Regions from separate parts of the Chelatococcus sp. CO-6 genome, predicted to be linked through region 2. Evidence: predicted binding sites of a transcription regulator. Region 2 holds the regulator's gene; each other region holds the start of a gene.
The links. Region 2 encodes LexA, which represses DNA repair genes until DNA is damaged. Its sites were predicted from a motif close to TGTTCNNNNTGTGTTCNG; they were not measured.

Region 1 (7,493 bases), 2.0 Mb from region 2:
TCGCTCGCGCGGCCGTCGCCCGGGGCGATCTACAACGTCGCCGATGACGAGCCGGCGCCGCCGCAGGACGTCGTCACCTATGCGGCCGAACTCGCCGGCATCGCGCCGCCGCCGGAGGTGCCCTTCGCGGAGGCCGAGCTGTCGCCGATGGCGCGCAGCTTCTATGCCGACAACCGCCGCGTCTCCAACCGCCGCCTGCGCGAGGAACTCGGCGTGTCGCTCGCCTATCCCACCTATCGCGAGGGGATTGCGGCGCTGGCGCGGGCGGAGCTCGCCGGGCGGGGCTGAACCCCGTCAGGCGGCATGGCGGTTCGCGGCCGGGCCGAAGTGGCCGATGTAGCGCGGATTGATCGCCTCGACGGGCAGCACCACCAGCACGTCCGTGGTGCCGAACTGATGGTCGATCACGGCCCCCTCGCCGATGGAGGCGCCGAGGCGCAGGTAACCCTTGACGAGCGGTGGCAGCGCATGCAGCGCGGCCTTGGGGTCGACCGCCTCCTTCGGCAGCCGGTCCATGGCGACGCCGCGGCCGGTGAGCGCGTTCGCCCGCCAGTTCTCCGGCGCGCGGGCGAAATGGTGCAGGAAGCTGAGCTGCAGGGCCATCTGGTCGGGATTGGTGCCTTCGAGGCTGGCGCAGCCCAGCATCACGTCGATGCGGTGGTGCAGCACGTAGGTCCAGATGCCGTGCCACAGCAGTTCGACGGTGCGCTTGTTGCGATAGGGCTTCAGCACGCAGGAGCGGCCGAGCTCCAGGAAGCGCTTGCCGGGATTGGCGTCGATCAGCGGCTGGATGTCGAACTCGCCGGCCGTGTAGAAGCCCCAGTGCCGGTCGGCCACCTCCTGCCGGAGCAGGCGGTAGGTGCCGACCACCTGCGGCTTGGGGTTGCGGAAGGCCTTCTTCGGCACGTCGTAATCGAGCACGAGCAGGTGGTCGCAGATGGCGTCGTACTCGTCGATGTCGCGCCGCGACAGCATGGACGTCGCGTTCGGCAGCGCCGACATCTCCTCGTAGAAGACGCGGAAACGCAGCCGTTGCGCCTGCTTGATCTCCTTGCGGGTGCGGGCGAGGCGCACCTCGAGCGAGCCGAGGCGCCCGAGGATGGTCGGCAAACCGCCGGCATCGGCCGGGGCCGGCGCGCGGAACGGCAGGAGCGCATTCGCCGTCGCGGCCCCCCAGTTGCTGGGGCGCAGCATGTTCGTAAAGCCGCGCGGCGCGACCCGGATGATGTCGGGTTGCGCGGCCCCTTGCGAGGTCTTCACCTGTGTCGGATCGTAAACCATGAGCCCCAGACCGTCTGCCCCGAAAGCGGCGTCGTCAGCCCGGCGCGCCGGTTTGCCGACGCAGCCATTCCGCCGCATATCTTAACGGAACCATAAGCCTCGGAAAGTTTTGTGACAACGACGAGATGGGGCGACAGGCTCAGGCCCGTGCCGCGCCGGTGGCATCCGCGCCCTCGACAAGTTCTTGAATTTTCTGGCGTTCAAACGGTTTGGCAAGAAAGCCGTCCGCTCCCGCCGCCATGGCCGCGGCGCGGTCCTCGGCGAAGGCGTTAGCCGTCAACATGACGATTCGCGCATGGACCGGGCGGGGATGGGCGGCCTCCGCGGCGCGGATGCGGCGCACCGCTTCGAGCCCGTCCATCTCGGGCATTCGCGCGTCCATCAGGACGAGGTCGAAGGGCTCCTCGTGGCCGGCGAGCACCCGCCGCATCGCAGCGACGGCCTTGACGCCGTCGCGCACCCAGAGCGTCTCGGCCCCCGCCCCTTCGAGAAGCTTGAGGGCGAGCAGGGCGTTGATCTCGTTGTCCTCGGCGAGGAGGACGCGTCGCCGGCGCGGCTCGCCCTCGCCCGCCCGGGGCAGTGCCTGGGCCTGCGCCGAATAGGTCTGCTGCGGCGGCAGCGCGGCGGGCTCGTGCGCGATCTGCTGCATCAGGGACAGGGCGCGCACCGGTTTTACCAGATAGCCGTCGAAGCCGGCGGCGGCCGGCGGGCCGAACTCGCGCCGCTCGAAGGGCGAGAGGAGGACGAGGCTGCGCCGCACGCCGGAGCGCCGGGCGAGGGTGGCGAGGCGCCGCGCCGCTTCCTCGCCGAGCGCGCAGTCGGTGAGGACGACGTCGTAGCCGCCCGCCGCCATCGCCGCGCTCGCGGCCTCTTCGCTTTCGCGAATCTCGGCGCCCGCCCCGGCCGCCGCGAGCCGGCGCGCGATGAAGGGTGCCTCGAAGGGCGAATGGGCGATGATGAGCACGCGCTTGCCGGAGAGGTCGACCTGCGTCGGCGGAGGCAGCGCGGGTCGGCTGTCGCCGCCGACGCTCGCGAGGGCGATGGCGAAGCGGAAGGTGGCGCCGCGGCCCTCCTCGCTCTCGACGGTGATGGTGCCGCCCATGCGCTCGACGATGTGGCGGCAGATGGCGAGGCCGAGCCCCGTGCCGCCATGGCGGCGGCTCGCGGTGTCGTCGACCTGCTCGAACTCGCGGAAGACCGCATCCTGGCGGCTCTTGGGGATGCCGGGGCCGGTGTCGGCGACGCTGAAGGCGATGTGCCCGTCGGCCTCAACCTCGATGCTGACGCCGACGCCGCCCTGGTCGGTGAACTTCACTGCGTTGCCGGCAAGGTTCATCAGCACCTGGCGCAGGCGGTCGCGGTCGCCCATGACGAGTGCCGGCAGGTCGGGCGCGATGAAGCTCGCGATTTCGATGCCCTTGCCCTGCGCCCGCGGGGCCAGGAGCTCGACGACGTTCTCGACGAGGCTGCGCAGGTCGAACGGCTCCTGCACGAGGGCGATCTTGCCGGCCTCGATCTTGGAGAAGTCGAGGATGTCGTCGATGAGCGACAGGAGCACCTCGCCCGAGGTCTTGACGGCGCGCACATAGGTGGCCTGTTCGGGATCGAGGCGCGTGTCGGCGAGGAGATCGGCCATGCCGAGGATGCCGTTGAGCGGCGTGCGCACCTCGTGGCTGACGGTGGCGAGGAAGCGGGACTTGGCCTCGCTCGCCGCCTCGGCGCGGTGGCGCGCGTCGAGCAGGTCGTGCTCGGCGGCGACGCGGCTCGTCACGTCGCGGCCGACGCGCTGGCGCTCGGCGCCGCTGTCGCCGATGGCGAGGGTCTCGATCCACGAGATCCAGACGATGCCGCTGCGGAAGTCGATGGCCTCGTCGAAGATGCGCGCGCCCGTCGTCGACAGGCGCACGTCGCTGATCTCGCGCACGACCGGCTGCCAGTGGCTGCCGACGAGCTCCTCGCGCGACCGGCCGGCGAGGCGCGCGAAGGCGTCGTTGCAGTAGATGATGCGCCCGTCCTGGGCGCGGCGGACGATGACGTCACCCTGCGCCTCGACGAGGCTGCGGTAGTGCTCGCGACTTTCGGACAGTTCCCAGACCGAATCGTGCAGCGTCTCGATCTCGGCTTCCAGCCGGTCGATCTGGGCGAGAAGGGTCCTGCGGCGCCGGGCGATGAGCCACACCACGGTCGCGACCACGATCAGCGCGGCGGCGCCGGTCACGAGGTCATGAGAGGTGGTCAGAAGGTCCATCGGGCGGATCAGCTCAGCTTTTCGTTGCTGCGCAAACTCCCATGGAGGCGTTGAGATTGCGTTGGCAGGCGTGCTGAATCGCCCGTTAAGCGGTTCAGGCCGGCACGGCGAGCCGCTCGAGCGCCGTTCGGTAGGACAGGGCTTCGGCGAGATGCAGGCGCCCGACCCGTTCCTCGCCGTCGAGATCGGCGAGGGTGCGCGCCACCTTCAGCACCCGGTGATAGCCGCGGGCGGTGAGGCGCATGGCGTCGGCCGCTTCGCGAATGAGGGCAAGGCCGGCATCGTCCGGCCGCGCCACCTCCTCGAGCACCGGCACGGGGCAGCGGGCATTGGTGGTGACCTCGGCGAGGCCGAGCGCGGAATAGCGGGCGCTCTGCACGGCACGGGCGCGCGCGACACGCCGCGCCACTTCCGCCGAACCCTCGGCCGGCGGCGGCAGGATGAGATCCGCCGCCGTGACGGCCGGCACCTCGATGACGAGGTCGATGCGGTCGATCAGCGGGCCGGACAGCCGCGTCTGGTACTGCGCCATGCAGCGCTCGTTGGGCGAGCGCCGGCAAGCGAAGCCAGGCTCCGTGGCGCGGCCGCAGCGGCAGGGGTTCATGGCGGCGACGAGCTGGAAGCGGGCCGGATAGCTGACGCGGTGGTTGGCGCGCGAGATCAGTACCTCGCCGCTCTCCAGCGGCTGGCGCAGGCTGTCGAGCACCTGGGGCTGGAACTCGGGCAATTCGTCGAGGAAGAGCACGCCATGGTGGGCGAGCGAGACCTCGCCGGGCCGCGCCCTCAGGCCGCCGCCGACGAGCGCGGCCATGGAGGCGGAATGGTGCGGTGCGCGAAAGGGCCGGCGATCCGTCAGGGCGCCCTCGGCGAGAAGGCCGGCGACGGACTGGATCATCGAGACTTCGAGCAGCTCGGCCGGGGCGAGCGGCGGCAGGATGGAGGGCAGGCGCTGCGCCAGCATCGACTTGCCGGCGCCGGGCGGGCCGTTCATGAGCAGGTTGTGGCCGCCGGCGGCGGCGATCTCCAGCGCCCGCTTGGCGCTTTCCTGGCCCTTGATGTCCCTCAAGTCCGGCAGGTCGGCGCCGGGGCGCGCCACCGCGGGCTCGGGCCGGGCCATGACCTGCGTGCCCTTGAAGTGGTTGGCGAGCTGGACGAGGGAGCGCGGGGCGAGGATGTCGAGATCGCCGCTCGCCCAGGCCGCCTCGGGGCCGCAGGCGGCCGGGCAGATGAGGCCGTGCCCGCGCGCATTGGCGGCGATCGCCGCCGGCAGCACGCCGGCGACGGCCGTGACCGACGCATCGAGCGCGAGCTCGCCGAGCACCGTATAGCCGGCAAGGGCATCCGCAGGCACCGCGCCGATGGCGGCCATCACGGCGAGGGCGATGGGCAGGTCGTAGTGCGAGCCCTCCTTGGGCAGGTCGGCCGGGGCGAGATTGACGGTGATGCGCTTGGCCGGCAAAGCGAGCCCCGCCGCCATCAGGGCCGAGCGCACGCGCTCGCGGCTCTCGGCCACCGCCTTGTCGGGCAGGCCGACGATGGTGAAGGCCACATTGCCCGGTGCGATCTGCACCTGCACGTCGACCGCGCGTGCCTCGATGCCCTCGAACGCGACCGTCGCGACCCTCGCCACCATGCTCTTTCCCCCGGCCCGGGCGCACCTTAGCGGCGATCGCGGTCCCGCTCAAGAACAGGAAGAGAACAAAAGCCGGCGCCATTGCGGCGGTATCCGCTTTCGGCGGCGGCAGGGCAGGGTTGCAAAGACGTCGCGGGCTTCGCCCGCCCCAACGCGCTATGCCCTTGTCCGGCGGCTGCTGCGCGCCGTCGGGGATGAAGGTCCGGGACATGGAATTCGATGCCGCGCTCCTGGCGCTGCCGGTCAAGATGGTGCTCGTCGCCGCGATCGTGGTCTCCGGCTCGCTCGCGGCGCAGAAGGCGGGGCCCTTCGTCGGCGGCCTGATCGCGACGCTGCCGATCTCGGCCGGCCCGGCCTATGTCGTGCTCGCCATGGACCACGGCCCGGCCTTCATCGCCGAGAGCGCGGTCGGCAGCGTCAGCATCAACGCCGTCACGGTGATCTTCGCCATGACCTATGCGGTGCTCGCCCGGCGTGGCGCGGGTGGGCTCGGCAGCATCGCCGGGGCGATCGGCGTGTGGCTCCTCGCCGCCCTCGCCATCCGCACGATGACGCCGCCGCTGTGGTTCGGCCTGCTCGTCAATGCCGCGGCCCTTGCCGTGGGGGTGCCGCTGGCGCGGCGCTTCTCGCGGGTCGTGATTCCGGCCTCGGATGGTCCCCGTCCGGTCGACCTGATGCTGCGCGCGCTCGCCGTCGCGACGCTCGTGGGCGTTCTCAGCGTCGTCAGCTGGCATATCGGGGCGGTCGCCTCGGGCATTCTCGCCCTCTTCCCCATCGTCATCTCGAGCATTCTCGTCGTCACGCACCGGGCCATCGGCGGGCCGGCGGCCGGTGCCGTCGCGGCGAGCAGCGTCTACGGACTTGCCGGCTTCGCCGCCGCGCTGACGGCGGTGCACCTTGCCGCCGTGCCGCTCGGATCGACCGCTGCGCTGCTGATCGGCCTCGCCATCTGCGTTGCCTGGAACGGCATGCTCTTCACGCTGCGGCTGAGGCGGTTGCGCCGGGTCGCGGCGGCGGCCTGACTAGTGACGGTCGCGTTCGGCCCGCAGCGCCTTGAGGCGATAGAGCGCCTCGAGCGCCTCGCGGGGTGACATCTCGTCCGGATCGACGCCGTCGAGCGCTTCGCCGAGCTCGTCCTTCTGCGCCGCGGCGGCGGCGGGGCGTGCCGGCACGGCGGCGAAGAGCGGCAGGTCGTCGACGAGGGTGGCGACGGGCTTCTCGCGCTCGGTCTTCTCCAGCTCGTCGAGGATGGCGCGGGCGCGCGCGATGACCGGGGACGGCAGGCCGGCGAGCTTCGCCACCTGGATGCCGTAGGAACGGTCGGCCGCGCCGGGGATGACCTCGTGCAGGAAGACGACGTCGCCCTTCCATTCGCTCACCCGGACGGTTGCGTTCTCGACGCGGGCCATGCGCTCGGCGAGCGCGGTGAGCTCGTGATAGTGGGTCGCGAAGAGCGAGCGGCAGCGGTTGATCTCGTGCAGGTGCTCGATCGCCGCCCAGGCGATGGACAGGCCATCGAAGGTCGCCGTGCCGCGGCCGATCTCGTCGAGGATGACGAGCGCGCGCTCGCCCGCCTGGTTGAGGATGGCGGCGGTCTCGATCATCTCGACCATGAAGGTCGAGCGCCCGCGGGCGAGGTCGTCGGCGGCGCCGACGCGCGAGAACAGCTTGTCGACGATGCCGATATGGGCCCGCGCCGCCGGCACGAAGGCGCCCATCTGGGCGAGCACGACGATGAGCGCGTTCTGGCGCAGGAAGGTCGACTTGCCGGCCATGTTGGGGCCGGTGACGAGGGTGATGCGGCCGGCCTTCTCGCCCTCGGGCGGCGAGAGCGCGCAGTCGTTGGCGACGAAGGTCTGGCCCGCGCGCTTCAGCGCCGCCTCGACCACCGGATGGCGCCCGGCGGCGATGGAGAAGGCGAGGCTGTCGTCGACGGTGGGGCGCGTCCAGCCGAGGTCGTCGGCAAGAAGCGCGAGCGCCGCCGTGACATCGACGATGGAGAGCGCCTCGGCAGCACGCTTGATGGCTTCGCCCGCCCCGATCACGGCATCGCCGAGCCGCTCGAAGACGGCAAGCTCAATGCCGAGCGCGCGTTCCGCCGCCGAGGCGATGCGGGCTTCGAGCTCGCCGAGTTCGACCGTGGAGAAGCGCATGGCCCCCGCCATGGTCTGGCGGTGCACGAAAGTGGCGTTGTGCGGCGGCTTGACGAGGTCCTCGCCGACGGCCGGCGGCACCTCGACGAAATAGCCGATGACGTTGTTGTGCTTGACCTTGAGCGTCCGGCAGCCGGTCTCGTTGACATAGCGGGCCTGCAGGGCGGCGATGAAGCGG
Region 2 (7,493 bases):
CCGTTCGAGGCCACGCGCTACCACTCGCTCATCGTGGCGCGCGAGACCTGCCCGGCCGACCTTGCCGTCACCGCCGAGAGCGAGGACGGCCTCGTGATGGCCATGGCGCACCGCCGGCTGCCGCTCCACGGCGTGCAGTTCCACCCCGAGAGCATCCTCTCGGAGCATGGCGCGACCATGATGCGCAATTTCCTCGATATCGCCGCGCGCTGGAACGAGACCGGGCGCCCCGCAAGAACGAGCTGACGGAACACCGATGGACGCCTTCAAACCCTTCATCGCCAAAGTCGCCACCGGTGTCTCGCTGAGTCGCGAGGAGGCCCGCCAGGCCTTCGACACCCTGCTCTCGGGCGAGGTGACGCCGGCCCAGAGCGGCGCCTTCCTGATGGCGCTGCGCGTGCGCGGCGAAACGGTGGACGAGATCGCCGGCGCGGTCGAGGCGCTGCGCGCACGCATGGTGCGCGTCAGCGCCCCGGCGGGCGCCATCGACATCGTCGGCACCGGCGGCGACAACTCGGGCAGCTACAACGTCTCGACGCTCGCCTCCATCATCGCCGCCGCCTGCGGCGTGCCGGTCGCCAAGCACGGCAACCGGGCCGCCTCGTCGAAATCCGGCGCCGCCGACGTGCTCGCCGCGCTCGACGTCAAGGTGGGGCTCGACCCGGCCGGTATCGAGCGCTGCCTTGCCGCGGCCGGCGTCGGCTTCATGTTCGCGCCCACCCACCACGCCTCCATGCGCCATGTGGCGCCGGTGCGCGTCGAACTCGGCACCCGCACCGTCTTCAACCTCATCGGGCCGCTCGCCAATCCGGCCGGCGTGCGCCACCAGCTGCTCGGCGTCTATTCCGAGAGCTGGCTCCAGCCGCTCGTCGAGGTGCTCGCCGCCCTCGGCGCGCAGCGCGTCTGGGCCGTGCACGGATCCGACGGGCTCGACGAGATGACGACGACCGGGCCGACCTCGGTGGTGGCGCTGGAGGACGGGCGCATCCGCCGCTTCACCGTCACGCCGGAGGATGTCGGGCTTGCCCGGGCGTCGATCGCCGACCTGCGCGGCGGCGAGGCCGAGCACAATGCGGCCGCGCTGCGCGCGGTGCTCGCCGGGGAGAAGACGCCCTACCGCGACATCGCCGTGCTCAATGCCGCCGCCGGCCTCGTGGTCGCCGGCAAGGCCGCCGACCTCAAGGAGGGCGTTGCCGCCGCCGAGGCCGCCCTCGACAGCGGCGCCGCACGCGCTACGCTCGAGCGGCTCGTTGCCGCGTCGAATGCGTGAGGGCCCCATGAGCGATATTCTGGCGAAGATCGAAGCCTACAAGCGCCGCGAGATCGCGGCGGCGAAGACGCGCATCCCGCACGAGGAGATGGTGCGCCTCGCCCATGCCGCCCCGGCCCCGCGCCCGTTCCTCGCCGCCGTCGAGGCCCATCTGGCCGCGGACCGGCCGGCCCTCATCGCGGAGATCAAAAAGGCGAGCCCGTCGAAGGGTCTCATCCGCGCCGATTTCGACCCGCCGGCGCTGGCGAAGGCCTATGCGGACGGCGGCGCGAGCTGCCTGTCGGTGCTGACGGACGGCCCCTCCTTCCAGGGCCATCCGGATTATCTCGGCGCGGCGCGCGCGGCCTCCGGCCTGCCCGCCCTGCGCAAGGACTTCCTGTTCGAGCCCTATCAGGTCTACGAAGCGCGCACGTGGGGCGCCGACTGCATCCTCGTCATCATGGCCTCCGTCAGCGACGAAGAGGCGCGCGCGCTCGTCGGCACTGCCGAGGAACTCGCCATGGACGTCCTCGTCGAGGTGCACGATGCCGAGGAGCTCGACCGCGCGCTGGCCCTCGACGTGCGCATGATCGGCATCAACAACCGCGACCTGCGCACCTTCGAGACGTCGCTCGCCGTCAGCGAGACGCTGGCGCCGCGCATTCCCTCCGGCCACATCATCGTCGGCGAGAGCGGCATCTTCACCCATGCCGACATCACGCGGCTTGCGGGCGTCGGCATCCGCACCTTCCTCGTCGGCGAAAGCCTGATGCGCCAGACGGACGTGGCGGCCGCGACCCGCGCCCTCCTCTTCGGTGAGGCCGAGGCGGCATGACGCGGCTCACGCACGTCGACGCCTCGGGCAAGGCCAACATGGTCGACGTGGGCGACAAGGCCGTGACGCAGCGCGTCGCGCAGGCGGAGGGCCATGTCCTCATGCTGCCGGAGACGCTCGCCCTCATCCGCTCGGGCGAAGCCAAGAAGGGCGACGTGCTCGCCACGGCCCGCATCGCCGGCATCATGGCGGCGAAGCGGACGCACGAGCTCATCCCCCTCTGCCATCCGCTGAACCTGACCAAGGTGAAGGTCGACTGCACCATCGACGAGGCGCTTCCGGGCGTACGCGTGACGGGCGAGGCGCGCGTCACGGGCCAGACCGGCGTCGAGATGGAGGCGCTGACCGCCGTCTCCGTCGCCTGCCTCACCATCTACGACATGGTGAAGGCCGCCGACCGGGCCATGCGCATCGAGGGCATCCGCCTCCTCGCCAAGAGCGGCGGCAAGTCCGGCGATTTCCGCGCCGGCGACCGGCCGGATGCGGAGAAGACGGCATGAGGAGGCCAGCATGAGGAGGCCAGCTTGGCCCTGACGCCGGTCGCCGATGCGCTCGCCGGCATCCTCGCCGGCGCGAGTCCTGTCCGCGAGCAGGAGACGGTGACGCTGCACCGGGCCGCGGGCCGCACGCTCGCCGCGGACGTTGCCGCCCTGCGCACCCAGCCGCCCTTCACCGCCTCGGCGATGGACGGCTATGCCGTGCGTGCCGCCGATGTCGCGGCCGTTCCCGCGCGCCTCTCGCTGATCGGCACCAGTGCCGCCGGCCATGCCTTTGAGGGCGCGGTCGGGTCCGGCCAATGCGTGCGCATCTTCACGGGCGCGCCCGTGCCGGCGGGCGCCGACGCCATCCTGATCCAGGAGAATGCCCGCGCCGAGGGGGATTGGGTCGAAGCGCTGTCCACGGTGGCGGCGGGGCGCTTCGTGCGCGAGGCCGGGCTTGATTTCCACGAAGGCAAGGTCCTGCTGCAGGCCGGCCGGCGGCTCGGCCCCTCGGCGGTCGCGCTCGCCGCGGCCATGGGGCACGCCACGCTGCCGGTGGTGCGGCGGCCGCGCGTCGCCATTCTCGCAACGGGAGACGAACTCGTCCGCCCCGGCGAGCCGACCGGCCCCGACCAGATCGTCGCCTCCAACACCTATGCCGTCGCGGCCATCGCCGAACGGGCCGGCGCAGAGGCCATCGACCTCGGCATCGCGGGGGACGATCTTGCCGTGCTCTCTGCCGCGATCGATGCGGCCAAGGAGGCCGGGGCCGACGTCCTCGTGACGCTCGGCGGCGCCTCGGTGGGCGATCACGATCTCGTGCAGCGCGCCCTTTCGGCGCAGGGGTGGCAGCTCGGCTTCTGGCGCATCGCCATGCGCCCGGGCAAGCCCCTGATGCACGGGCGCCTCGGCGCCATGGCCGTGCTCGGCCTGCCGGGCAATCCCGTCTCCAGCATCGTGTGCTCGCTCATCTTCCTCGCGCCGCTCGTGCGGGCGCTGAGCGGCGATCCGGATGCGGCCGAAATCGCGACCCTGCCGGCCCGGCTCGGCACCGATTTGCCGGCCAATGACGAGCGGCAGGACTATCTGCGCGCCCGCCTCGCGACGGCCGACGACGGCACCCTCGTCGCCAGCCCCTTCCCGCGCCAGGACAGCTCCATGCTGCGCCTGATGGCGGAGGCCGAGGCGCTCGTCCTGCGTGCGCCCCATGCCCCCGCCGCCCGGGCGGGCGAGCCCTGCCGCATCATCCGGCTCTGACTTTCCCGCGTCGGTTGAACTTGCGGAACACACCGAGAACGTCTAATCTCGTTCATGATTTGTTTTCGACTCGCATCGACAATGCGATTCGACGAGGGGGAGCGAGATCGCCGGCCATGCTGACGCGCAAACAGCACGAACTCCTGCGTTTCATCCACGAACGCCTGCGTGAGACCGGCGTGCCGCCGTCCTTCGACGAGATGAAGGAAGCGCTCGACCTCAAGTCGAAATCCGGCATCCATCGCCTCATCGTGGCGCTGGAGGAGCGCGGCTTCATTCGCCGGCTTCCGAACCGCGCCCGGGCGCTCGAGGTGCTGCGCCTGCCGGACGGCGTCGCCGCTGCCCCGCGCGGCCGCTTCAACCCGAGCGTCGTCGAGGGCGGGCTCGGCAAGGTGCGCGCGCCGGCGCCCCAGGCGGTCGAACCCGCGGTCCAGACGGTGGCGATCCCCGTCATGGGCCGGATCGCGGCCGGCACGCCCATTTCCGCCATCCAGAGCCGCAGCCACACCGTTTCGCTGCCACCGGACATGCTGGGCAGCGGCGAGCACTTCGCGCTCGAGGTGCGCGGCGACTCGATGATCGAGGCCGGCATTCTCGACGGCGATACGGTCGTCATCCGCAAGCAGGATACGGCGAATACGGGCGATATCGTCGTCGCCCTGATCGATGACGAGGAAGCGACGCTGAAGCGCCTGAGGCGCCGCGGCTCCTCCATCGCGCTCGAGGCGGCCAACCCGGCCTACGAGACGCGCGTGCTCGGCCCCGACCGGGTGCGCATCCAGGGCAAGCTCGTCAATCTGCTGCGTCGCTACTGACGTCGGGCTCCTGATCTTCGCCGCCCGTCTCATCGGCTGACGGTGGGGGTGGTCGACCGGTCGCGGCACTGGCCGACTGGCGCAACGGCCGTGAGGGAAGTGCCTGCATCCAGGCGCGGCGCTCGTCGGGGGGCAACTGGCCGATGAGTCGATCGCTGCCGCCTTTCCCGAGGATGACGGCCATTGCGCCGTTTTCGCGCAGCTTCGTGCGGTCGATCACCACGGGCGCTGCACAGCCGGGCGGGACGGTGAGCGCCGTGACGAGGATATCGGCCCGCCGGCAGTCCTCGACGAAGGCCGAGGGGCGGCGCACCAGGGCGACCATGCGGCCGTCGACCGCCTGCATGGTGCAGCCGTCGCGGTCGCAGAAGACTCCGCTTTTGAGGCTTTCGTCGCCCGGCTGCCTCGCATCGCCGTCTGCGCGCAGCCATTGCGCGACGACGAAGGACGAGGCGCGGCCGAGCACGGCGAGGCGACCCTCCGTCCCCCGGACGGCCGCGCTCGCACCGTTGCGGTCGACGAAGATGTCGGGCCGCGCAGCTCCGGCGGCGATGGCGAGGGCGGCGGCTGCGGGCACGGCGGCGAGCCAGCGCAGCGGCGAGATGCAGATGGTCAGGACGAGCAGCGCCAGCGAGAAGAGGATGAGCGCGCTGCCCGGAAAGGCCGGTATCGCCACCACGGACAGGCGCCAGTCCTGCATGGCATGGGAGACGGCGAGCACGATGGCCGTGCCCTGCCCCATCAGCCACCAGATGGGCGCGTCGAGGCCGAAGGGGTTGAGCAGCACCCCGAGCACCGCCGCCGGCATGACGATGAAGGAGACGAAGGGTAGCGCGATGCCGTTGCCGACGACGCTCAGCGGCATGGCGGTCTGGAAATGATAGGCGCCATAGGCCCCCGTCGCCAGGGAGGCGACGAGCGTCGTCACGACGAGGGCGACGGTCCACCGCCAGGCATGGCGCAGGACGCGCGCGACCGGGCCGAGCGACGCCTCGCCCCTGCCCGCGCGGGCCGCCTGCCATTCCGCCAGCGCCACGAGGCAGGCGACCGCCGAGAACGACATCTGGAAGCTCGGCCCGAGCACCGCCTCCGGCTCGAGGGCGAGGCACAGGATGGCGGCGAAGGCGAGATTGCGCATCGAGAGCGCCGGCCGATCGGCGAGGATGGCGCCGAGCATGGTCAGCGTCATGATCAGCGCCCGCTGGGTGGCGACGTCGGCGCCCGAGAACAGGCAGTAGCCCATGGCCCCCGCCATGGCCGTCGCGGCGGCGATCTTCTTGATCGGCCACGTGAGGGCGATGGCCGGAAAGAGCGCGAGGAGCGCGCGCACGGCCCAGAACACCGTGCCGGCGGCCAACGCCATGTGCAGGCCGGAGATCGACACGATGTGATAGAGGCCGGCGGCGCGCAGGGCCTCGTTGGTGTCCTCGGTGATGAGGCCGCGCTTGCCGGTGACGAGCGCGGCCGAGACCGCCCCCTCCTGCCCGCCCGCGGCGCGGGCGATGCGCGCCGTCAGCGCATTGCGCGTCTCGTCGAGCCATGTCGCAAGGCCCAGGCGCCAGTCCGGTGGCCGTGGCGGGGCACCGATCTCGACACGCCCCACAAGAGAGCCCACGGCGCCGATGCCGCGGAAGAAGGCGTCGCGCGTGAAATCGTAGCCGCCGGGCCAGGCCGCCCCGGGCGGCGGCATCAGGCGGGCGGTGGCCTTGATGAAGTCGCCCGCGCGCAGCCGGGCCGGCTCGCGCATCGACACCCGCACCCGCGCCGGGCGCTCGCCGTCGCCGAGATTGCCGAGCGTCTCGACGCGCACGACGGCGCGCGGCCCCTGCGGCCGCTCCTCCACGCTTTCGACGAAGCCGGTGAGCGGCGCGATGGTCACGCGGGCGAGCACCGGCGCCTCCACCCGGGCCGTCCGGGCCGCACCGGCGAGGAAGCCGGCAAAGAGAAAGGCGGCGGCAACCGCCGCGACGAAGGCCGCATAGCGTCGCGAAACGGCTGCCACCCCGATGGTGACGGCAAGCGCCACGACAGGCGCCCAGACGCTCGGCTCGCGGTCGGCCGCGAAATAGAGCAGCACCCCGATGCCGAAGCTCACCGCCGCCCAGGGGAACAGGCGCCGGTGCGTGCCCTCCTCGTCGAGGCAGCGGGTAAGAAACGAGCCGACATCGGCAAGGGACAGGCCACCAGCCAGAACGGCGCCGCGTCCGCCGGTCGCGCGATCGAGCACGGCGGCAACGGCACGGGCCTGGCGGGATCGGTCCGACGGCATGCGGAGCGAGGAATTCCTTACGTCTGACGGCAGGTCATGCTACACGAGCGCCCGCCGCATTGAACCATCAAGTCGCCGGATTTTGCGAGCAGCAGAAACGCGGCATGCGGCAAGCTCGCATCGATTCGTCACCGCCACCTTCCGAGAGTTCCGAACACCCATGTCAGGCACGGTCGTCACCCGCTTCGCGCCTTCGCCCACGGGCTTCCTCCACATCGGCGGCGCCCGCACGGCCCTGTTCAACTGGCTCTTCGCCCGCCACCACGGCGGCAAGATGCTGCTGCGCATCGAGGATACCGACCGGGAACGCTCCACCGAGGCCGCGATCCAGGCGATCCTCGACGGCATGACCTGGCTCGGCCTCGACTGGGACGGCGAGGTCGTGCACCAGTTCGCGCGCGCCGCGCGTCATCGCGAAGTGGCGGAGGAGCTGCTGCGCCGGGGCAAGGCCTATTACTGCTACGCCACGCCCGAGGAGCTCGAGGAGATGCGCGCGCTCGCCCGCAAGGAGGGGCGGCCGATGCGCTACGACGGGCGCTGGCGCGACCGCGATCCCGCCGAGGCGCCCGCCGGCGTCAAGCCCGTCATC
Region 3 (7,493 bases), 1.9 Mb from region 2:
CGCGGAAGGTGGTGAAGTCGTGGCGGCCCACGAGGCGCTGCGCCGCCTCGTGCATCGCCCCTGCGTCGAGCGGTCCCGGCACGTGCCAGACGAGGCGCGCGTCGAGCACCGGCTGCGGCCGCCGGTTGAGGATGCGGTAGAGGTAGTGCCGCTTCACGGCGGAGCGGCGGGCATCGAAATCCGCCGGCACCTCGGCGGCAAGGAGCACCGCCGCCGCATCGCCCATGAGCTTCAGATGCGCATTTGTCGCATCGCGCAGCGTGTCCGTGCGCCAGGACCGGGAGAGGTCGAGATGCACCACCTGGCCCGTCGCGTGCACGCCGGCATCGGTGCGGCCGGCGCATTGCACGCGCGGGCTTTCGCCGCAGAAGCGGGCGAGCGCCTCCTCCAGCGCCTGCTGCACGGAGCGCCCCGTCTCCTGCCACTGCCAGCCGACATAGGGGCTGCCGTCATATTCGACAATGAGCTTGTAGCGCGGCATGGCGATCACCCGAGCGCCGCGAAGGCGGCGGCATAGTGCAGCGGCCCCCGCGCCGCCCCGCCGGCGTCGCTCAGCGCGAGCGCCTGCAGATACGGCCCGTCATACGGCGTGCGGAAGGCCCTAGCCCGCTCCGCATCGAAGCCGAAGCGGCCGTAATAGCCCGGCTCGCCGAGCACGAGCACAACATCCACCCCCATGGCCCGCAGTTGCACGAGCCCTTCCCTGACCAGAGCCGTGCCGATGCCGGCCCGCTGGCGGGAGGGATGCACTGCGAGCGGCGCGAGGGCTGCCGCGTGCACGGGTGCAAGGCCCGTGAGAGGCGAAAAGAGAATGTGACCGACAATGTCGCGACCTGCTTCCGCGACCAGCGCCAGCAGCACATCCCCGTCCGCCCGCAACCGGCGCACGAGACCGGCCTCCACCGGCCCGCCGAAGGCCGCCCGCAGCAGCGCATCGACGGCCGCCTCGTCGCCGACCTCTTCCGCACGGATGATGCAGCCGGCCCCGCTCACGCCAGCACGTCGCCCGGCGCGAGGCGGGCACCGCGCAAAAACTCCTCGCCGCTCGTCATGCCGCGCCCGGCGCGCTGCACCTGCAGCAGTTCGACGGCGCCCTCGCCGCAGGCCACGACAAGTCCGCCCGGAAGCAGCGTGCCCGGCGCCCCGGCGCCCTCGGCGTAGCGCGTGCGCAGCACCTTCACGCGCTCGGGCCCCTTGCCGAGGTCGGCCATGAGGAAAGCGCCGGGAAAGGGCGAGAGGCCGCGCACCAGGTTGTGTACCTCGCCGGCCGGGCGCGACCAGTCGATGCGCGCCTCCTCGTTGGTGATCTTGGCGGCATAGGCCACGCCCTCCGCAGCCTGCGGCACGAAGGAGAGCGCATCGCGCGACAAAGCCGCGAGGGCGCGCACCATCAGGTCGGCGCCGAGCCCGGCGAGGCGGTCGTGCAGCTCGCCCGCCGTCATATCCGGGCCGATGGCGATGCGCTCCACCATGGCGACGGGGCCGGTGTCGAGCCCCTCCTCCATCTTCATCACGGCGACGCCCGTCTCCGCATCGCCCGCCATGACTGCGCGCTGGATCGGCGCAGCGCCGCGCCAGCGCGGCAGGAGCGAGGCGTGCAGGTTGAGGCAGCCGAGCCTCGGCGCTTCCAGCACCGGCACGGGCAGGATGAGGCCGTAGGCCACCACGACCGCGACATCGGCCGCGAGCGAGCGGAAGGTCTCCTGCTCCTCTTCGCCGCGCAGGCTTCTGGGCGTGAAGACGGGAATGGCGAAACGCTCCGCCATCTCGTGCACCGGCGAGCGCTTCTCGCCCATGCCGCGACCGGCCTTGGCCGGCGCACGGGTGTAGACGGCGACGACCTCGTGGCCCTGGCCGACGATTTCGGCGAGCGTCGGCACGGCGAAATCGGGCGTGCCCATGAAAACGATGCGCAGCGACATGGCACCTGCCGGATGTGGGGCGGCGAACGGCGCCGCGAGCGCCCTTCCCTAAACGCCGGCGGCAGGCAAGGGCAAGCCCCATGCTCCGCGTGGCCACGCTCTGCCGCCGCTCACGGCCTCCCGGGAGCCGTCGTTGCAGACAGAAATTAGGTCTATGCGATGCCCGCCTTCCCCCGTCATGACCGGGCTCGTCCCGGCCATTCACGCCTTCGACGTTGCACAGTGTTTCAAGGCGTCGGTGCCCGCGACGAGCGCGGGCATGACGGGCAATGGTGCTGATTAGCCGGCAGCCTCGCGCCGGGCCACCTTGGAGAACTTCTTCATCACGCGGTCGCGCTTGAGCTTCGACAGGTGGTCGAGGAAGAGGACCCCGTCGAGATGGTCGATCTCGTGCTGCAGGCAGGTGGCGAGCAGCCCGTCCGCCTCGATCTCCTGCGCCTTGCCGTCAAGGTCGACATAGCGCACCCGCACGCGCGCCGGCCGCTCCACCTCCTCGTAATATTCGGGGATGGAGAGGCAGCCTTCCTCATAGGTGCTCGTCTCCTCCGACGACCACACGATCTCCGGGTTGATGAACACCATCGGGCGCTTCTCCTCGCCCTCGCGCGAAACGTCGAGCACGAGGATGCGCTTCATGACGCCGATCTGCACCGCCGCGAGGCCGATGCCCGGCGCGTCGTACATCGTCTCCAGCATGTCGTCGGCCAGCTGGCGGATCTCGTCCGTCACCGCCTCGACGGGTTCGGACGGCTGCTTCAGGCGGGGATCGGGAATGACGATGATGGGACGGATGGTCATGGCACACGGCTTGGTTGGAAACACAGGCGACATAATCATTCCCGTCGCGCCGGTCAACGTGTTCCGCTTTCGTTCGCATCCGGCGCACGAATCGGCTAGCGTTAGGCGCATGAACGACATCGCCCTCACCATCGGTGCCCACGCCTTCACCTATGCCCAGGTGGCGCTCGGCTTCGCGCTCGCCGTCATCCTCCTGCTCGTGCTGCTCGCCCGCAGCACCGCCCGGGCCGGGCGCGAGCGCTCGCTGGAGGCGGCGGCCGCGGCCGAACGGGCGCGCGAGTTCGACGACAAGGTGGCGGAGATGACGCGCCTGCAGGCGGAGATGCAGGGCCGCATGCAGACGATGGCCGAGATCTTCGGCACCCGCCAGGCGGACCTTGCGCGCCTCTTGAGCGAGCGGCTCGACGGCCTGCAGCACCGCGTCGGCCAGGGGCTGGAGACGACCGCCCGCCAGACGAGCGAGAACATCGCCCGCCTCAACGAGCGCCTCGCCGTCATCGACGCGGCGCAGAAGAACCTCACGGATCTCACCGGCGAGGTGGTCGGCCTCAAGGACATCCTCGCCAACAAGCAGGCGCGCGGCGCCTATGGCCAGGGGCGGATGGAGGCGATCATCCGCGACGGCCTGCCGGCGGGCGCCTATACCTTCCAGGCGACGCTGTCGAACCGCACGCGGCCGGACTGCCTCGTGCACCTGCCGGGCGACCATCCGCTCGTCGTCGACGCCAAGTTCCCGCTCGAGGGCTTTTCGGCCTTCCGCGAAGCCAAGAGCGAGGAGGCGCGCCGGCAGGCGGGTCAGCGCGTGAAGGCCGACGTCACCACCCACGTGCGCGACATCGCCGAGAAATACCTCATCCCCGGCGAGACGCAGGACATGGCGCTCCTCTTCGTGCCGTCCGAAGCGATCTATGCCGACCTGCACGAACATTTCGACGACGTGGTGCAGCGCGCCCACCGCGCCCGCGTCGTGGTCGTCTCCCCCTCGCTTCTGGCCCTCGCCATCCAGGTGATGCAGGCGCTGGTGCGCGACGCGCGCATGCGCGAGGAGGCGCAGAAGATCCAGGTGGAGGTGCGGCGCCTGCTCGACGACGTGAAGCGCCTGAGCGACCGGGTGGAGAAGCTCGACACCCATTTCCGCCAGGCTCAGGAGGATGTCGGGCAGATCCGCATCTCGACCGACAAGATCGTCAAGCGCGGCGAGCGCATCGACGCCCTCGAATTCGACGACGCCGAGCAGCCGCGCCCGGCCATCGCCAGCTCCGTCAGGGCGGCGGAATAGGCGACGTCCGACAAGCGGTGCGCCGACCCATCAGGTCACCTCTTTGCGCTTCCACCACACGTCATGGCCGGGCTCGTCCCGGCCATCCACGCCCTTACCTTGCGCAATGTTCGAGCGTGGATGCCCGCGACAAGCGCGGGCATGACGGCCCGTGGAGCCGCCGCCTCACGTCCTCAAACGAACCGCCCCGCCACCAGCGCCTCGATCGCCGCCTTGTCCGGAATGCTCGGCTGCGCGCCGGCCTTCGTGCAGGCGAGGCTGCCGGCGGCAACGCCGCGCTGCAACGCCCCGGTGAAGCCGTAGCCACCGGCGAGCGCCGCGGCGAAGGCGCCGCAGAACGTATCGCCCGCCGCCGTCGTGTCGACCACCGTGACAGGCGGCGCCGGCACGGCCCGGCGCACCCCGCCCGTCCAGGCGACGAGCCCTTCGGGACCCAGCGTCACGATGGCCGCGATGCCGTGGCGGGCGTCGATCGCGCGGGCGATGGCGTCGGGGTCGCCTTCCGCGATGCCGAGGGCCTCCGCCATCACGCGCGCCTCATGCTCGTTCATGACGAGGATGTCGAGGAGCGCCACGAGCTCCGGGTCCGGCCGTCCTGCCGGGGCGAGGTTGAGCATGACACGCGCGCCATGGGCCTTCGCGATGTGCGCGGCGGCGATGCACTCGGCTTCCGGCACCTCGCGCTGCAGGAGGAGGATCGCTCCGTCCTCCCAGGCGAGCCCGGCGAGTGCCTCGGCACGGGCATGGCCGTTGGCGCCGGCTGCGACGACGATGGCGTTCTCGCCCGCCGCGTCCACAGTGATGAAGGCAGCGCCCGTCGGCTCGTCGAGACGCGCGACGCGGGAGAGATCGACGCCTTCGGCTGAGAGGAGGCCGAGCGCCGCCTCGGCGAGCCCGTCGCGCCCCACCGCCCCGGCCATGGTCACCCGCGCGCCGGCACGGGCGGCGGCGAGCGCCTGGTTGGCGCCCTTGCCGCCGGGGTGCACGGCATAGCCGGGACCGATCACGGTCTCGCCCGGCGCCGGAATGCGCTCGACACGCGTGACGAGATCGGCGTTGAGCGAGCCGAAGACGACGATCATGGCTTCAGTCACTTGGTGCCGTACATGCGATCGCCGGCGTCGCCGAGGCCCGGCATGATGTAGCCGTGGTCGTTCAGGTGCTCGTCGATGGCCGCGGTCCAGATCGGCACGTCGGGATGCTCGCCGCGCAGCTTCTCGATTCCCTCGGGGGCGGCGAGCAGACAGACGAAGCGCATCTCCTTGGCGCCGCGCTCCTTCAGCCGATCGATGGCGGCGACGGCGGAGTTGGCCGTGGCCAGCATCGGATCCATGACGATGACGAGGCGCTCGGCGAGGTTGGTCGGGGCCTTGAAGTAATATTCGACGGCCGTCAGCGTCTCGGGGTCGCGGTAGAGGCCGATGTGGGCGACGCGCGCGGAGGGCACGAGGTCGAGCATGCCGTCGAGAAAGCCGACGCCGGCACGCAGGATGGGCGCGAAGACGAGCTTCTTGCCGGCGAGCATCGGCGCGCGCATCGGCGTGAGCGGCGTCTCGATGTCGACATCCTCGAGCGGCAGGTCGCGCGTCACCTCGTAGCACAGCAGCATGCCGATCTCGTTCAGCAGCTGGCGAAAGCCCTTGGTGGAGCGCGACTTGTCGCGCATCAGCGTCAGCTTGTGCTGCACCAGGGGATGGTCGACGACGGTAACGCCTTCCATGGATCGGCTCCGGCCTCTGGATGGTTGACACGTGCGGTTCTGCGCCGCCTGCCCGACAATAAGCACCGGCGCGCCACCGCGGGAAGGCGGAATCAGAACACTGTGCCGTCGCTGGCGATGGAAAGCGGTGGAGAACCGTCGGTGCGCTTTTCGCGCGCGATGCGCCGGCCGGCCGCCCAGGTGCCCCCCTCGAGCACGCGGGCAAGCGGCATCGCCCGCTCGTCGCAGCCGAGCCGCTCGCGCACCAGGCGGGCCACCTCGTCGAGCAGGGCCACCGTCAGCGCCCGCCACTCGACGACGAGCGGCGAGGACACCTCGTGGGTGCGCGCCAGGTCCTCCGGATCCTTCAGGCGGATGGCGCCGAGGTCGATGAGGAGGCCGCCGTTGCGATATTCCGGCAGGCCCGTGAGCCCGTCGATGCCGGTGACGGCGAGCCCCGCCTCCTCCAGCGGCTCGATGAGCGAATAGGCCAGCCATTGCGACAGCTTGTGGAAGGGCACGAGGCCCGCCGTCCCCTCCTCGCCCGGCATCAGCGGATGCATCCACGTGTCGCCGAGCTCGACGCCGGCGATGGTGAGGCGCGCCGGCCAGACCGCGGACAGATGGGCGAGGAGCATGTGGAGGATCAGCTCCGCCGGCACTTCGCCGCCCGCGCCCTCGGCCGCGAGGGCATCGAACAGCCCGCCGGGGCGCGGCCCGTCGGCGCGGGCGAAGACCTCGGGCCTGCCGGCAGCGACCGTACCGAGGCCGTAGAGCAGCGCGGCCCGGCCCTCGAGCCCAACGAGTGCGTTCTGCTCGTTCGCCTTGAAGCCGGCGGCGAGGTCGCGCCCGGTCACGTCGCGCAGCCGCTTGGCGTCGGCGCGCAGCGGATCCTCGGCGCAGAAGGAGAAGAGCCCGGCCTCGAACATGCGCAGCGAGGCAACCGCGAGGCCCTCGGAGCGGGCGTAGGCCTCGCCCGTCTCGTCCTCCCGATAGCGCCAGACGGGACCGGCGCCGGCATCGAGGAGGACGCTGAGGATGGCAAGGTCGAAGGCGGCCCGGGCCTTGGCCGCGGCGTCCAGCCAGCGCGTTCGCGCCGCGAGCGCCCCCCAGCGGTCATGGCCGCCCGCGGCGAAATGCCGCCAGCGGGCGTGGAAGGGGATGGCGAGCGTCGGGTAATTGGCCCGGATCGTGTCGACGACATAATCCGCCACCAGGGGCAGCCGGTCCATGTCGACGGCGCAGTGGAGGAGGTGCCCGCCCTGCGCGAGGCCGAGCATGGTGCGGGCCCGCTCGCGCACCGCCCGCGCCGACAGAAGCGCCCTGACCGCATCGGGCGAAACGCCCCCGGCCTCGCTCGTACGCACCGACCGTTCCGTCATTACCCGCCTGTCCCTCAATAACGATCGAGGTCGCGGCCGACCGTCGCCTTGAGCGCGGCCTCGTCCGGCGGCGTCTCCGGCGTATAGTAGCCGGCTGCCTTCTTGGCCGCGAGCTCCACCTGCGCATCAGGCGGCACGAGCTCGTCCGGGATCGGCACCCGCTCCCCGATCTCGATGCCCGAGCCGGTGATGGCGTCGTATTTCATGTTGGACATGGAGACGAACCGGTCGATGCGGCGGATGCCGAGCCAGTGCAGCACGTCCGGCATCAGCTGCTGGAAGCGGGCGTCCTGCACGCCGGCGACGCATTCCGTGCGCTCGAAATAGGTGGCCGCCTGGTCGCCGCCCTCCTGGCGCTTGCGGGCGTTGTAGACGAGGAACTTCGTGACCTCGCCGAGCGCCCGCCCCTCCTT
Region 4 (7,493 bases), 800 kb from region 2:
AGCGCTGGCCGTAGAGCCCGTTCAGGCTCCGGCCACCATCGTCTCGATCGCCGCGAGCGCGTCGGCCGCCTTGGCGCCGTCCGGCCCGCCGGCCTGGGCGAGATCGCGCCGGCCGCCGCCGCCCTTGCCGCCGAGCCGCTCGGAAGCGGCGCGCACGAGGGCGACCGAATCGAAGCGCTCCGTGAGGTCGTCGGTCACGCCGACGACGACGCCGGCCTTGCCCTCCTCATCGACGCTGACGATGGCGACGACGCCGGAGCCGACGCGCTTCTTGCCCTCGTCCGCGAGCGCCTTGAGATCCTTCATGGCGACGCCGGAGACCGACCGCGCGAAGAGCTTGACGCCGGCCACCTCCTTGACGGCCGCCGCATCCCCGTCGCCCGAGCCGCCGCCCATGGCCAGCTTGCGGCGCGTATCGGCAAGATCCCGCTCGAGCTTGCGGCGCTCCTCGACGAGCGCCTCGAGCCGCGCCGCGGCCTCCGCCGAAGGCACCTTGAGGATGGCCGCAAGATCGCGCAGGCGCCGGCTCTCCGCCGCGAGGTGGCGGCGGGCCGCCTCGCCGGTCATCGCCTCGATGCGGCGCACGCCGGCAGCGACCGCGCCCTCCGAGACGACGGTGACGAGGCCGATGTCGCCGGTGCGCGCCGCATGCGTGCCGCCGCACAGCTCGATGGAGAAGGTCTTGCCGCCCTCCTCCGGCCGCGTGCCCATGGAGACGACCCGCACCTCGTCGCCGTATTTCTCGCCGAAGAGCGCCCGGGCGCCCGAGGCGATCGCCTCGTCGACCGCCATCAGATGCGTCACCACCGGCTCGTTCTGCAGCACGACGCGGTTGGCAATGGCCTCGATCGTCTCCAGTTCCTCCTCGGCGATGGGCTTCGGATGGCTGAAGTCGAACCTGAGGCGATCGGGGGCGACGAGCGAACCCTTCTGCGCCACGTGATCGCCCAGCACCTCGCGCAGGGCCTCGTGCAGGAGGTGGGTCGCGGAATGGTTGGCGCGGATGGCGCTGCGCCGGCCATGGTCGACGGCGAGCTCGACCGCCTGCCCCACCGTGAGCGTGCCAGCCTCGACCTTCGCCGCATGGACGAAGAGATCGCCGAGCTTCTTCTGCGTGTCGCGCACGGTGACGGAGGTGCCGGGGGCGCGGATGACGCCGCTGTCGCCCACCTGGCCGCCGGATTCGCCATAGAACGGGGTCTGGTTGAGGATGACGAAGCCTTCCTCGCCCGCCTCGAGCTTCGCGACCTCGGCGCCGTCGCGCACGATGGCGGCGACCACGCCCTCCGCCGTCTCGGTGTCGTAGCCGAGGAACTCGGTGGCGCCGACCTTCTCGCGCAGGCCGAACCACACCGTCTCCGTGGCCGCCTCGCCCGAGCCGGCCCAGGAGGCGCGCGCGAGCTCGCGCTGGCGCTCCATCGCCTTGGCGAAGGCATCCGTATCGACGCCGATGCCGCGCGCGCGCAGCGCGTCCTGCGTCAGGTCGAGCGGGAAGCCGTAGGTGTCGTAAAGCGTGAAGGCCGTCTCGCCGGGCAGCTTCGCACCGGCGGTGAGCCCGCGCGTCTCCTCGTCGAGGATGGCGAGGCCGCGCGCCAGGGTCTTGCGGAAGCGCGTCTCCTCGAGCTTCAGCGTCTCGGTGACGAGCGCCTCCGCCCGCGTGAGTTCGGGATAGGCCTGCCCCATCTCGCGCACCAGGGCCGGCACGAGCCGCCACATCAGCGGATCGCGCGCGCCGAGCAGCTGGGCATGGCGCATGGCGCGCCGCATGATGCGGCGCAGGACGTAGCCGCGCCCTTCGTTCGACGGCAGCACGCCGTCGGCGACGAGGAAGGCCGAAGCGCGCAGGTGGTCGGCGATGACGCGGTGGCTCGCCTTCTGCGCCCCGTCCGGATCGACACCGGTCGCGTTCGCCACGGCCATGATGAGCGCGCGCATCAGGTCGGTGGCGTAGTTGTCGTGCGTGCCCTGCAGCACGGCAGAGACGCGCTCCAGCCCCATGCCCGTGTCGATCGACGGGCGCGGCAGCGCGATGCGCTCGCCGGGCGAGAGCTGCTCGTACTGCATGAAGACGAGGTTCCAGATCTCGATGAAGCGGTCGCCGTCCTCGTCCGGGCTGCCGGGCGGGCCGCCGGGGATGTGGTCGCCGTGGTCGTAGAAGATCTCCGAGCACGGGCCGCACGGGCCCGTGTCGCCCATCTGCCAGAAATTGTCCGAGGTCGGGATGCGGATGATCTTGGATTCGCTCAGGCCGGCGATCTTCCGCCACAGGCCGAAGGCCTCGTCATCCTCGGCGAAGACCGTGACGAGGAGCTTGTCGACCGGCAGGCCGAATTCCTTCGTCACGAGGTTCCAGGCGAGCTCGATGGCGCGGTCCTTGAAATAGTCGCCGAACGAGAAGTTGCCGAGCATCTCGAAGAAGGTGTGGTGCCGCGCCGTGTAGCCGACATTGTCGAGGTCGTTGTGCTTGCCGCCGGCGCGCACGCATTTCTGCGAGGTCGTGGCGCGGGCATAGGGCCGCTTCTCCGAGCCGGTGAAGACGTTCTTGAACTGCACCATGCCGGCGTTGGTGAACATCAACGTCGGGTCGTTGCGCGGCACCAGCGGGCTCGACGGCACGATCTCGTGGCCGTTCTTCGCGAAATAGTCGAGAAACGTTGTTCTGATCTCGTTGACGCCGCTCATAGAGCCCACACTTCGTTCGATATGCGGCATGGCCGCCGGTTCCGGCTCGCCCGCTCCCCGCAGCTGCGGAGATCCGGCCTCGCCCCTCCCTCACCCGTTCAGCCGGACGCGGGAACAGGAGCCGCAGCCGGAAAATGGGAATTCAGCGCTGTTTTCTAGAGAGGGGCCAAGCTCTTGTCGAGAGGATGAATCCGTTGCGGCGGAGGAAGCCCGTCCGGCGCCGGACCGGGCCCGGCACGAGCCGATAAAAACGCGGCCGCTTCCCGGCCGGCGACCCCGGACATGGAAACGGGGCCCCAAGGGCCCCGTCACGATAAAATCCTATGACACGTCCCTGATCACGCCTCACCCTCGTCGAGGTCCTCGGCGGTCGGGTCGATATTGTCGAGGATGCGTTCGGCGAGGAGGCCGGCGTTCTGCCGGATGGCCGCCTCGATGCGCGCCGACACGTCGGGATTGTCGCGCAGGAACTGCTTGGCGTTCTCGCGTCCCTGGCCGAGGCGCTGGCTGTCGTGGGAGAACCAGGAACCGGACTTCTCCACGATGCCGGCCTTGACGCCGAGGTCGATGAGCTCGCCCATCTTCGACACGCCTTCGCCGTACATGATGTCGAACTCGACCTGCTTGAACGGCGGCGCGACCTTGTTCTTCACCACCTTCACGCGCGTCGTGTTGCCGATCACCTCGTCGCGGTCCTTGATGGAGCCGACGCGGCGGATGTCGAGGCGCACCGAGGCGTAGAACTTGAGGGCGTTGCCGCCCGTCGTCGTCTCCGGGCTGCCGTACATCACGCCGATCTTCATGCGGATCTGGTTGATGAAGATCACCATGCAGTTCGAGCGCGAGATCGATGCCGTGAGCTTGCGCAGCGCCTGGCTCATGAGGCGCGCCTGCATGCCGGGCTGCACATCGCCCATCTCGCCCTCGATCTCGGCCCGCGGCGTGAGCGCGGCCACCGAATCGACCACCAGCACGTCGATGGCGCCGGAGCGCACCAGCGTGTCGGCGATCTCGAGCGCCTGCTCGCCCGTGTCGGGCTGGGAGATGAGCAGGTCGTCGAGCTTGACGCCCAGCTTGCGGGCATAGACGGGGTCGAGCGCATGTTCGGCGTCGATGAAGCCGCAGACGCCGCCCTTCTTCTGCGCCTCGGCGACGGTGTGCAGGGCGAGCGTCGTCTTGCCCGACGATTCCGGCCCGTAGATCTCGATCACACGGCCGCGCGGCAGGCCGCCGACGCCGAGGGCAATGTCGAGCCCGAGCGAGCCGGTCGAGATCGTCTCGATCTCGATCGCCTTGTCGTTCTGCCCGAGACGCATGATCGAGCCTTTGCCGAAGGCGCGCTCGATCTGTGACAGCGCGGCATCGAGGGCTTTCGCCTTGTCCATGGAACTACCTTCTACGAGTCGCAATGTGGGCTGAGACATGAATGCTCGTCCTTATGCACGGGAAACGAAGGATTCTCAATGCGCGCCGCAGTCAATGTACCTGTTTTGTTCCCGTTCACAAGTTCTTTTTTTGTTCGCACCCCGTCCGCCGGGCTCCAGGCCCGGCGGAGCCGTCACTTCAGCTGCGTCTTCACCGCCTCGACGAGCTGCTTGAGGCTGAAGGGCTTGGGCAGGAAGGTGAATTGCTCGCCTTCGGGCAGGTTCTTCTTGAAGGCGTCCTCGGCATAGCCGGACACGAAGATGATCTTGAGGCTGGGGAAGCGCTCGCGCAGGGCGCGCAGCAGGGTCGGCCCGTCCATCTCGGGCATCACAACGTCCGACACGACGAGGTCGACCGGCTGGTCGAGCCCGTCGACGATGGCCATAGCCTCCGTGCCGGAGCTCGCCTCGAGCACGGTATAGCCGCGCGAGGTGAGCGCGCGGGCGCCGAAGGCGCGCACCGCCTCCTCGTCCTCGACGAGCAGGATCGTGCCGCGACCCGTGAGATCGGCCGCGAGCGTCTTCGCCGCCCCGGGCTTGGGCGCGGCCTCCTGCTCCAGCGGCACGTGGCGCGGCAGGAAGATGCGGAAGGTGGTGCCTTCGCCCACGGAACTGTCGCAGAAGATGAAGCCGCCGGTCTGCTTGACGATGCCATAGACGGTGGAGAGGCCGAGGCCCGTGCCTTTGCCGACGTCCTTCGTCGTGAAGAAGGGCTCGAAGATCTTGTCGAGCACGTGCGGCGGAATGCCGGTGCCGGTATCCGACACCTCGACGAGCACGAAATCGGCCTCGGGCACCGCCTTGTAGCCGTAGGCCGCCACCTCGTGCGCCGGCACGTTTTGCGTGCGGATCGACAGCTTGCCGCCGTCGGGCATGGCATCGCGCGCATTGACGGCGAGGTTGACGATGACCTGCTCGAACTGGTTGACGTCCGCCTTGGTCAGCCACATGTCGCGCCCGTGGCGCAGCTCGAGCTCGATGCGCTCGCCGATGAGGCGCTTGAGGAGCAGCGACAGGTCGGACAGGCTGTCGGAGAGCTGGATGACCTGCGGCCGCAGGGTCTGCCGGCGCGAGAAGGCGAGCAGCTGCCGCACCAGGCTCGCCGCCCGGTTGGCATTCTGCTTGATCTGCATGATGTCCTGGAAGGACGGATCCGTCGGCCGGTGGTTGGCGAGCAGCAGGTCCGAATAGCCGATGATGGCCTGCAGCACGTTGTTGAAGTCGTGCGCCACGCCGCCGGCGAGCTGGCCCACCGCCTGCATCTTCTGGGCCTGGGCGAACTGCGCCTCGAGCGCCCGCTGCTCGGTCGTCTCGAGCGCGTAGACGATGGCCGCCTCGCCGTCGCCCTCCGCATCCGCCACGCCGCTGACGTAGATGCGGGCCGAGCGGTCCTCCGCGCCGCGGATGGCGACGTCGAGCGGCACGATGTCGCCGCGCCCTTCCCCGGCGGCGGCAAGGGCATTGCCCAGCGCATCCTCGTCCCGCTCGGCGACGACGCCGGTGATGGTGCGCTCGCCCGGCGCGCCGAACAGACGGGCGAAGGCGGCGTTGCTGCGCAGGATCTCGCCGCGCCGGCCGACAGCGGCGATCGCCACGGGCGTGTCGTTGAAGAAACGGGCGAAGCGCACCTCGGCGGCGCGCTGGCCTTCGGCCACGTCCTCGCCCGGCGAGCGGTTGAGCACGAGCGTGCGCGAGGCGCCGGGCCGCCCGTCGGCGCCGAAGGCGACGCGGTGGAAGAGACGCACGGGCAGCGACTGGCCGCCGCGCCGGCGCAGGTCGATGTCGATGATCTCGGTGCGCACCTCGCCGGGGCCGCCGGTGACGGCGCCGATCAGGGCCGCCGCGTTCGGCGGCACGACGTCGGCCACGCTGAGGCCGCCCGAGCCCACCTGCGCGAGGTCGTGGTCGAGCCAGCCGGCGAGCGTCGCGTTCATGTAGACGATCTCGCCCGCCGGATCGATGGACAGGAACCCGGCCGGCGCATGGTCGAGATAGTCGATGGCGTGCTGCAGCTCCTGGAAGACGTTTTCCTGGCGCTCGCGATCCCGCGTCACGTCGGCGATGGTCCAGAGCGCGGCATTGCGCCCGCCGGGGCGGGCGAGCGGGCGCACGCGCACACGGTACCAGGCGGCCTCCGCCCCGTTCAGCGCCGGCGCGAGGCGGATCTCCTCGCCGGCCGCCCTTCCCTCGCGCACAGCCTGCGACAGGCGGTAGATCGCCTCCGACACCTCCGGCGCGCCGGTGAACAGCCGCTCGACCGTGCGCACCTCGGCCGCCGTGCGGCAGCCGCTCAAAGTAAGGAAGGCGCCGTTGGCATAGATCACGCGCCCGTCGCTCTCGACGACGATGAGACCCTCGGCCGCGGTGTCGGCCATCAGCTTGGTGAGGTCGTTGCGGGCGACGCGGCCGGCGAACTGCAGCACGCCGACGGCGAGGCCGAAGAGGCAGAAGATGCCGGCGACCGCGAGGATCGCCAGGAAGGCGACGATGAAGACCTGCGCCTTCTCGTCCGACAGGAGGCTCAGCGACAGCACGGCGGCGACGAGGAGCCCGGCGAGCAGCAGCAGCAGTCCGGCGTGGCCGGACCGTTCCGAGCGGTCGAGCGTGGTCGCGGCGGTCGTCTCGCTCATGCCTTGCGGCCTCTCCTGCGGCGATTGGTGCATGACTATTGCCAGATTCTCGCGTCTGTCCCGAGGCCCAATTGCCGCAAGACATAGATGATCCACGCCGCAGGCGCCTCCCTTTTGGCGCGTCGCGACAAGACGCGCGCCACCCTCGCGCTCCTGGCGGCCCGCAGGAGGGCGGAAAAAATTGCCGCCTTTATGGTAAACGGACCGTAAATGCCGCTGAAATGGCGTATTTCTGAGGCCATTGGCGCCATTCCGGCATTAACCTTTGCGGCAAAGCGCTTTACGCTGCGCGCCATGTGGGATACTGCCGGAGGGGTCCGGTGGTGGAATGACTTGGGAAACATGCCACGCGCATGTTGTTCGGCATGGAAATCTCGAACGCAGGCCAATATCTCATCGCATTCGCGATCATCTTCGGCGTCGTGGCACTGGTGGCGCTCGCCGTCCGGCGGGCGACGTCCGGGCGCAGCCGCGTCGCCGGCTCCTCCTCTCCGCGCGCCCGCCAGCCGCGGCTCGGCATCGTCGATGTCTTCGATCTCGACCGCCAGCGCCAGCTCGTCCTCGTCAGGCGCGACAATGTCGAACATCTCGTCATGATCGGCGGGCCGACGGACGTGCTGATCGAGGGCAGCATCGTCCGCGGCGCGGCGCGCGCCGGTGCGCCGCTGCCGGGCTTCGAGGCGGCCCTCGCCCCGGTCATCCCCGGCCTCGAGGCGCAGGCGCCCCTGCGCCCGGCCGTGGTCGAGCCGCGCGACGA

Region 1: the regulator LexA is predicted to act here: its motif matches at 5,213-5,230, upstream of AL346_RS06570 (YifB family Mg chelatase-like AAA ATPase).
Region 3: the regulator LexA is predicted to act here: its motif matches at 2,780-2,797, upstream of AL346_RS05960 (DNA recombination protein RmuC).
Region 4: the regulator LexA is predicted to act here: its motif matches at 4,188-4,205, upstream of recA (recombinase RecA).

Annotation. Positions count from the first base shown of each region.
Region 1 covers NZ_CP012398.1:1,390,353-1,397,845, reverse strand. Annotated here, with positions in the region: gene AL346_RS06585 (NAD-dependent epimerase/dehydratase family protein) at 1-288, shown strand, start outside; gene AL346_RS06580 (GNAT family N-acetyltransferase) at 295-1,281, opposite strand; gene AL346_RS06575 (ATP-binding protein) at 1,421-3,529, opposite strand; gene AL346_RS06570 (YifB family Mg chelatase-like AAA ATPase) at 3,624-5,162, opposite strand; gene AL346_RS06565 (hypothetical protein) at 5,372-6,184, shown strand; gene mutS (DNA mismatch repair protein MutS) at 6,185-7,493, opposite strand, start outside.
Region 2 covers NZ_CP012398.1:3,796,023-3,803,515, reverse strand. Annotated here, with positions in the region: gene AL346_RS17820 (aminodeoxychorismate/anthranilate synthase component II) at 1-246, shown strand, start outside; gene trpD (anthranilate phosphoribosyltransferase) at 257-1,270, shown strand; gene trpC (indole-3-glycerol phosphate synthase TrpC) at 1,278-2,084, shown strand; gene moaC (cyclic pyranopterin monophosphate synthase MoaC) at 2,081-2,584, shown strand; gene glp (gephyrin-like molybdotransferase Glp) at 2,609-3,820, shown strand; gene lexA (transcriptional repressor LexA) at 3,937-4,635, shown strand; gene AL346_RS17790 (ComEC/Rec2 family competence protein) at 4,613-6,904, opposite strand; gene gltX (glutamate--tRNA ligase) at 7,065-7,493, shown strand, end outside.
Region 3 covers NZ_CP012398.1:1,265,575-1,273,067, forward strand. Annotated here, with positions in the region: gene truA (tRNA pseudouridine(38-40) synthase TruA) at 1-481, opposite strand, end outside; gene AL346_RS05945 (GNAT family N-acetyltransferase) at 487-993, opposite strand; gene fmt (methionyl-tRNA formyltransferase) at 990-1,922, opposite strand; gene AL346_RS05955 (peptide deformylase) at 2,202-2,720, opposite strand; gene AL346_RS05960 (DNA recombination protein RmuC) at 2,830-3,999, shown strand; gene AL346_RS05965 (ribokinase) at 4,173-5,081, opposite strand; gene upp (uracil phosphoribosyltransferase) at 5,090-5,719, opposite strand; gene AL346_RS05975 (URC4/urg3 family protein) at 5,812-7,080, opposite strand; gene AL346_RS05980 (GTP cyclohydrolase II) at 7,095-7,493, opposite strand, start outside.
Region 4 covers NZ_CP012398.1:204,973-212,465, forward strand. Annotated here, with positions in the region: gene AL346_RS01145 (GFA family protein) at 1-14, shown strand, start outside; gene alaS (alanine--tRNA ligase) at 22-2,682, opposite strand; gene recA (recombinase RecA) at 3,021-4,106, opposite strand; gene cckA (cell cycle histidine kinase CckA) at 4,241-6,736, opposite strand; gene AL346_RS01165 (hypothetical protein) at 7,090-7,493, shown strand, end outside.